One region of the Serratia sp. LSHTC3 genome, then DNA from elsewhere that is predicted to be linked to it. Evidence: predicted binding sites of a transcription regulator. Region 1 holds the regulator's gene; the other holds the start of a gene.
What was found. The regulator PurR, encoded in region 1, represses purine synthesis genes. The targets are predictions, from matches to a motif close to CANGCAAACGTTTGCNTG.
Positions count from the first base shown of each region.

Region 1 (3,897 bases):
CCCAAGGCCAAAGCGCAGAAAACCGCCAAGATTAAAGTCACCCCGCCGAAAAAGGGCTATAAAAAAGGCTATGGCCGCCACCGCGACGCCGGTATGGCCACCGCCAAACTGGCGCGTGAAGAAAAGCCGTTAAAACTCAGCCCGGCGCACAAAAAACGTTACCAGCATGCCAAACAGACCGCGATGGCCAAGCTGATGGATCAGATGGGCAAGCCTTACCGCTGGGGCGGCAGCTCGCCGCGCACCGGCTTCGACTGCAGCGGCCTTATCTATTACGCCTATAAGGACGTGGTGAAAATCAAGATGCCGCGCACCGCCAACGAAATGTATCACCTTCGCGACGCGGCGCCGATCAAGAAAAGCGAACTGGAAAGCGGCGATTTGGTGTTCTTCCGCATCAACAACCGCGGCGTGGCGGACCATGTCGGCGTCTATCTCGGCAACGGCAAATTCATCCAGTCGCCGCGCACCGGCGAAGAGATCCGCATCAGCCAGCTCGACAACGACTATTGGCAAAACCATTACATCGGCGCACGCCGCGTAGTGACGCCGAAAACCATCCGTTAATTCCCTGTTCTGCGCGGTTGCGGCCCCGGTCGCAACCGCCTGCTCAAGCTATCGCCCATCGCACTCCCCCACGCGCATTTCTCGCTTTTCCTCCTGTTTTTTATGATGAAAATTGTTAAGATTGAATGACCACAATAAAAAACGGCCCATCTGGCTCCCGCCTGGGCGGGAAGAAAGTGGCGCTGTAAAGGAGGAAGCAATGTCGTTTGAATTACCTGCATTACCGTATGAGAAAAACGCGCTCGAGCCGCACATCTCCGCCGAGACCCTGGAATACCACTACGGCAAACACCACAATACCTACGTGGTTAACCTGAACAACCTGGTGAAAGGCAGCGAGTTCGAGGGCAAATCGCTCGAAGAGATCATCAAGACCTCCAACGGCGGCGTGTTCAACAACGCCGCGCAGGTGTGGAACCACACCTTCTACTGGCACTGCCTGTCGCCACAGGGCGGCGGTGAACCGCAGGGCGAACTGGCGGCGGCGATCGTCAAATCCTTCGGCTCTTTCGCTGCGTTCAAAGAGCAGTTCACCGATGCCGCCGTGAAAAACTTCGGCGCCGGCTGGACCTGGCTGGTGAAAAAACCAGACGGTGCGCTGGCGATCGTCAACACCTCCAACGCGGCAACTCCGCTGACCGGTGAAGATAAACCGCTGCTGACCGTTGACGTGTGGGAACACGCGTATTACATCGATTACCGCAATGCGCGTCCAAAATACCTGGAAAACTTCTGGGCGTTGGTCAACTGGAAATTTGCGGCGGAAAACCTGGCGTAAACGCAGGCCTTGCCGAAGTGACGAGGCGCAGCCAGGCTGCGCCTTTTTTAAAACCGGCGGGAGATCAGTTCAACGCGGCGACAAAGCTGAAAGCGATGATCATCGCCAACGCGCCGACGGTAGTGAACAGAGACATCTTCAGATCGGTATCCATGACAACTCCTTTAAAATGGGCTTTCCTAAGGATAAAAGGCGCACAATTAGTACGTCAAATCATTTTCCCACAGTTCGCCGATAAAATCTTGTTATCATTTCCCGGTTTATAATCTCGATTACCTCTTCCACTTTTGTTCAATATGCGACAAAATTCGCAGTTCACAACTGCGTACCGGCATCCATGCCCCTCCTGATTAAGCGCTGAAGACTTCAACACACTAAAAACTCAGTTTTCGCTTCTCTGGAGAAGGATCTACGTAGGCAAACGATTAACATCACACTTACATGCTGTAAACATGTGAGTTCAGGAGTCATTCCTTACATGGCAACGATTAAAGATGTGGCCAAACGCGCGGGCGTTTCCACCACCACCGTTTCGCACGTCATCAATAAGACTCGTTTCGTCGCCGAAGAGACCAAAGCGGCCGTGTGGGCCGCGATCAAAGAGCTGCACTACTCGCCGAGCGCCGTGGCGCGCAGCCTGAAAGTCAATCACACCAAGTCTATCGGTCTGCTGGCCACCTCGAGCGAAGCGCCCTATTTTGCCGAAGTGATCGAGGCGGTGGAAAACAGCTGCTACAGCAAAGGTTACACCCTGATCCTGTGCAACTCGCACAACAATCTGGACAAGCAGCGCGCCTACCTGGCGATGCTGGCGCAAAAGCGCGTCGACGGCCTGCTGGTCATGTGTTCCGAATACCCGGATCAACTGCTGGGCATGCTGGAGGACTACCGTAATATCCCGATGGTGGTGATGGACTGGGGCGCTGCGCGCGGCGACTTCACCGACACCATCATCGATAACGCGTTCGAAGGCGGCTATCTGGCCGGCCGTTACCTGATCGAGCGCGGTCACCGCGATATCGGCGCCATCCCGGGCCAGCTGTCGCGCAACACCGGCGGCGGCCGTCATCAGGGCTTTATGAAGGCGCTGCAGGAAGCGCATATCGACATTCGCGAAGAGTGGATCGTCCAGGGTGACTTCGAGCCGGAGTCCGGCTACAAGGCGATGCACCAAATCCTGTCGCAAAAACAGCGGCCGACCGCGGTATTTTGCGGCGGCGACATCATGGCGATGGGCGCCATCTGCGCCGCTGATGAGCTGGGGCTGCGAGTGCCGCAGGATATTTCCGTGATCGGCTATGACAACGTGCGCAACGCCCGCTACTTCACTCCAGCGCTGACCACCATTCACCAGCCTAAAGAGCGCCTGGGAGAAATGGCCTTCACCATGCTGCTGGATCGCATCATCAGCAAGCGCGAAGAATCGCAGGTGATCGAAGTGCATCCGAAGCTGGTGGAACGCCGTTCGGTCGCCGACGGTCCGTTCATCGACTACCGCCGCTAATCCCCTGAGCCGGAAGCCTGCACGGCTTCCGGCGCCGCCTCGCTCAGCCACTCCTGATTCAGCGTCTCGCCATCGCCCAGATACGCCAGCAGCCAACTCATCGCCGGCGACGGTTTATCCTGCTGCCAGGTCAGGCAGCAAGGGCTGGCGGGAAACGGCTGCTGCAGCTGCAACGCCTTCAGCTCACCGCGCTGCACCAGCGGCAGCGCCCGATGCGCCGGCATCATGCCGACGCACAGCCCGGCGCACAGACAGTCGAGCGCCGATGTCCAGTCCGGCACCACCAGCCGCCGCTGGTTATCCAGCGTCCAGGTGACGCGCTTGGGCAGATTGCGCGAGGTGTCTTCCAGACAAAGCGCAGGGTACGGCCTCAACCGATCGTCATTTAACGGCCCTGCCAGCTGCGCCAGCGGATGCTGTGGGCTGACTACGCACAGCCAGTTCATGTAGCCCATATCGCGGAAGGCAAAGCCGCCGCCGACCGGCACCGCGCGCGTGGCGCCGATCGCCATGTCCACCCTGCCGTCCACCAACGCATCCCAAACGCCGTTGAACACTTCGGGTTGCAGCATCAGTTCAACATCGGGGAAATGGCGGTAGAAATCCAGCACCAGCTGGCGGCTGCGCTGGGGTTTGACGATGATGTCGACTGCGATATTCAGCTGGCCGCGCCACCCGTTGGCCACCTGCTGACAGTGGCGACGGGTGTCGAGCATTTTTTTGATAACAACTCTCGCATCCTTGATAAACAGCGCGCCGGCCGGCGTCAACTCCACATCACGGTGACGCCGCTCAAACAGCGGCACCGCAAGCCATTGTTCCAGTTGCCGCACGGTATAGCTCACCGCCGACGGCACCCGGTGCAGCTCCTGCGCCGCCGCGCTGAAACTGCCGGTGCGCGCGACCGCGTCAACAACTTCAAGAGAATATTCAGACCACATCGCTTTGCCTTCAATTTTTTTAACAGCACTTTGCAAATATTACCGTTTCACAAGCAGAGATCCAGCCGGATACACTGGCCGGCGCTAAAAACCTGCGACACTAAAAT
Region 1 covers NZ_JBXUNP010000002.1:961,445-965,341, reverse strand. The annotation lists gene AC2CGI_RS11920 (C40 family peptidase) at 1-567, shown strand, start outside; gene sodB (superoxide dismutase [Fe]) at 767-1,345, shown strand; gene cydH (cytochrome bd-I oxidase subunit CydH) at 1,410-1,499, opposite strand; gene purR (HTH-type transcriptional repressor PurR) at 1,824-2,849, shown strand; gene punR (DNA-binding transcriptional activator PunR) at 2,846-3,790, opposite strand.

Region 2 (3,897 bases), on a different contig from region 1:
TTCGCACAGGATCCGCAGCTGTACGCCGATATCATTATGTCGTCGGAAGAAAATGTGGCGCTGATTAAGCGTTACTACCAGCGCTTCGGCGAGGCGATAAAGCTCTTGGAGCATGGCGACAAACAGGCGTTTATCGAGAGCTTCCGCAAGGTAGAGCATTGGTTCGGCGATTACGCCCAGCGCTTCCTGGTGGAGAGCCGCACGCTGTTGCGGCAGGCTAACGACAGCCGGCAGTAAAACTGCGGGCAGTAAGCATAAAGGGTTCGGCTTGGCCGAACCCTTTTTTACAGTTTCAGGATGGGTTGACCGGCACCACGGTGTCGCTTGGGTAACAGCCCAGCACCTTCAGCGAGCGGGTGATCGGCGCCAGATCGCGTAGCGCTTTTTGCATCGCCTCGGCGCGCAGGTTGGCCTGCACATCGATATAGAACATCTCCTCCCACGGATTGCCGTTGATCGGACGTGATTCCAGCTTGGTCATGATGATGCCGTTATCGCGCAATACCAGCAGCGCTTCGACCAGCGCGCCGGATTGCTGGCCGGTCGCCATGATCAGCGTGGTTTTTGCCGGCACCTGTTCGGAGACATCGATCGCTTTGCGCGCCAGCACGATGAAGCGAGTGATGTTTTGCTGCTGGTTGGCGAGATTGTGTTCCAGCACCTGCAGCCCGTACAGCGCGCCGCCGGCCTCGCTGCCCAGTGCAGCCACCTTCGGTGAATTCAGCTTGGCGACTTTCTCCATCGCGGCCGCCGTGCTTTCGGTGTATTCGATTTTCCAGTGCGGGAAGCGGTTCAGGAACTGGCTGCACTGCTGGAACGGCTGCGGGTGGCTGTAGACGGTTTCAATCTGGCTCAAATCGCTGTCGCCGGCAATCAGAACGCAGTGGTTGATCGGGTTGGTCAGCTCGCCGACGATCGACAGACTGGTGTGTTGCAGCAGATCGTACACCTCGTTAATCGAGCCTGAGCTGGTATTCTCGATCGGCAGAATCGCGTAGTCCGCTTGGCCGGTTTCCACCTGGGCGAAGATATCCTGAAACTTCTGGCAGCCACATTCGATCAGCTGATCGAAGTGGCGGGCAGCGTATTGGCGCGCAGCCAGATGCGAGTAAGAGCCTTTCGGACCGAGGAAGGCGATGCGGGCGGAGTGCTGGCTGACGGGGTTGAGCTGGTGCTGTAGCAACGCCTGCTGGGTCAGGACGGAATCTTCGATGATCAGTTGAAACAGGCGGGTGACGTAAAAGCCGTCCAGGTCGTAAGGCTTGGCGGCGGCGATCAGCGCATCCAGCAGATCGCGCTCGCGCTCTTTATCGCGGATCGGGCGATGAGAGTGCAGCTTGGTCTTGCCGACTTCGATCGCCAGCTCACGGCGTTCCGCCAGCAGGGCCAACAGTTTCAAGTCCAGTGCGCTGATGCGCTCGCGCAGCACCAATAACGGGTTGTCAGTCATAATCAGCTTCCGCCTTCAGTTCTTATTCGTTGTAAAACAGCCATAAAAAAAGCCCCCTGTTTCCAGGAGGCCTTGTTGTTCGTCTTCGCATTCTTTCTCACACGACGAAACGCCTCCCAGTCAGGGGAAGGTAAAAAAGAATGCGAAGAAAAACGGTGTGCGTGGCATGGTCTACCTAAGGTTAATGTGATCAGGTTTTAAAGTAACCGCTGGCCTTTACCCCGTCAACAAAAATACCCGACAAAAAACGCGCCCTCGGGCGCGTTTGATGCGGCAATCGCTGTCGGACGGTTATTCCTGCTCTTGCGTGACTTCCGGCACAATGTCTTTCACGCTGGCATTGCAGCGGCGCGCTTCGCCTTTGTGCTGCACTTTGTTCAACTGGCGCTCCAGTTTGGCGATCAGCTCGTTAACGGCGGTATACATGTCATCATGTTTGGCGCTGGCGACCAGCGGGCCGTTAGGCGTAGTAATGGTAGCGTCGGCGACAAACCCTTGCGGCTCTTTGGATAAGACGATATGCGGGTTAATCAGCTGGGTCTGCCATTTTTCCAGTTTGGTGAGACGGTCTTCGACGTGATTGCGGATTGCGGGAGTGATATCCATTTGTTTGCTGGTAATGTTCAATGTCATATAACTTACCTCTCTGTCTTTCCGTCTTGGTGAATCCAGCATACCCCGCTTTTTGTTTAAATGCGTGATGTAAATCACGATTTTTTGTCACTTTTTGCAAAGTTAGTTCAATCTGTGATTCAGCATTTGAATTGGCTATCTAATGCTTGAGAGTTGCCGCCGGATGGCGCATTATCGATGAGTTGACCGGTGAGGAGCGCTAGCTAACACCGTGTTTTTACTTGTGTATTTTTCCAGTAAAAACCCGGTCGACGCCAATGAAAACGGCAGCCTTGGCTGCCGTTTGGTTTTTCTGCCGGTGCCGACGCGCGCTTATTGTGGGTTGGCGGCGATCACTTTGGCCACTTTGTCAGCCTGGCCGTTCAGCTGCAGCTGCTTGTAGGCATTTTCCATCAGCGGCAACACGTCATGCGTCGCTTTGGTATCCGGGAATTCACGCAACATCTGCTCGGCGCGATTAACGACCGCGACGTAAGCACCGCGTTTAGTGTAGTATTCCGCCACCGAAAGCTCATACTTGGCCAAACGATCTTTCAGATACACCAAACGCTTGTTGGCGTCGGTCGCGTATTGGCTGTTCGGGTATTGCTGAATCAACTGGCTGAAGTCGCGGAACGCAGCGCGAGCGTGCTGAGGATCGCGGTCCGAACGGTCAACCCCGAAGAAGCCCTGCAGCGCGCTGTCATCAAGCGCCATGTCGGTCAGGCCGCGCATGTACATCACGTAATCGATGTTCGGGTGCGTCGGATTCAGGCGCATGAAGCGATCGATGGATGCCTGAGCCATTGGCAAGTCGGCAGCCTTATAATAGGCGTAAATCAAATCCAGCTGGACCTGCTGGGAATACGGCCCGAAAGGATAGCGGTTATCTAACGCTTCGAGTTGCGTAATCGCGCCCTTGAAGTTACCGTCCTGCAGTTTTTGCTGCGCGGTAGCATAGATTTCCGAAGGCGGGTTGTCGGGAACCGCATCCTTGGATGTGGAGCAACCTGCCAGCGCCAGGCTCAACGTGGCTGCCGCCACCAGATATTTCATACGCGTCATGACGTTTTGATTATCCTCAGGGTGTTATTCCGGGAGACTGTCCGTTAAGCTCCCGACAAAGACCAGGTACAATAGCACATTATATTAAACGGCATCGCCGTGAAAACCCAACGTTAACGAAGAAGCTGCATATGGCACAACAAGTACAACTCACCGCAACGGTGGCCGAATCTCAACTCGGACAACGTTTAGATCAGGCTTTGGCCGAATTGTTCCCTGATTATTCACGATCTCGCATAAAAGAGTGGATCCTGGGCGATCGGGTGAAGGTCAATGGCAAAACGTCAAACAAACCGAAAGAGAAGGTGCTGGGCGGAGAGACAGTCGCCATCGATGCACAGATAGAAGAAGAAGCGCGTTGGGAGCCGCAGGATATCGCGCTGGATATCGTCTATGAAGACAGCGATATCCTGGTGATCAACAAGCCGCGCGATTTGGTGGTGCACCCTGGCGCCGGTAACCCGGACGGCACGGTGCTCAATGCGCTGCTGCATCACTACCCGGAAATCGCCGACGTGCCGCGTGCCGGCATCGTGCACCGTCTGGATAAAGACACCACCGGCCTGATGGTGGTGGCGAAAACCGTGCCGGCGCAAACCCGGCTGGTGGAGGCGCTGCAGGCACGCGAAATCACCCGTGAATACGAAGCGGTGGCGATCGGCACCATGACGGCAGGCGGTACGGTAGAAGAACCCATCGCGCGCCATTCCACCAAGCGCACTCACATGGCGGTGCACCCGATGGGTAAGCCGGCGGTGACGCACTATCGC
Region 2 covers NZ_JBXUNP010000003.1:601,663-605,559, forward strand. The annotation lists gene tyrA (bifunctional chorismate mutase/prephenate dehydrogenase) at 1-237, shown strand, start outside; gene pheA (bifunctional chorismate mutase/prephenate dehydratase) at 293-1,450, opposite strand; Phe leader region at 1,493-1,619, opposite strand; gene AC2CGI_RS15660 (hypothetical protein) at 1,571-1,618, opposite strand; gene raiA (ribosome-associated translation inhibitor RaiA) at 1,742-2,083, opposite strand; gene bamD (outer membrane protein assembly factor BamD) at 2,396-3,127, opposite strand; gene rluD (23S rRNA pseudouridine(1911/1915/1917) synthase RluD) at 3,259-3,897, shown strand, end outside.
Region 2: a site for PurR is predicted at 2,340-2,357, ahead of raiA (ribosome-associated translation inhibitor RaiA). Genes of this name have one in related genera too.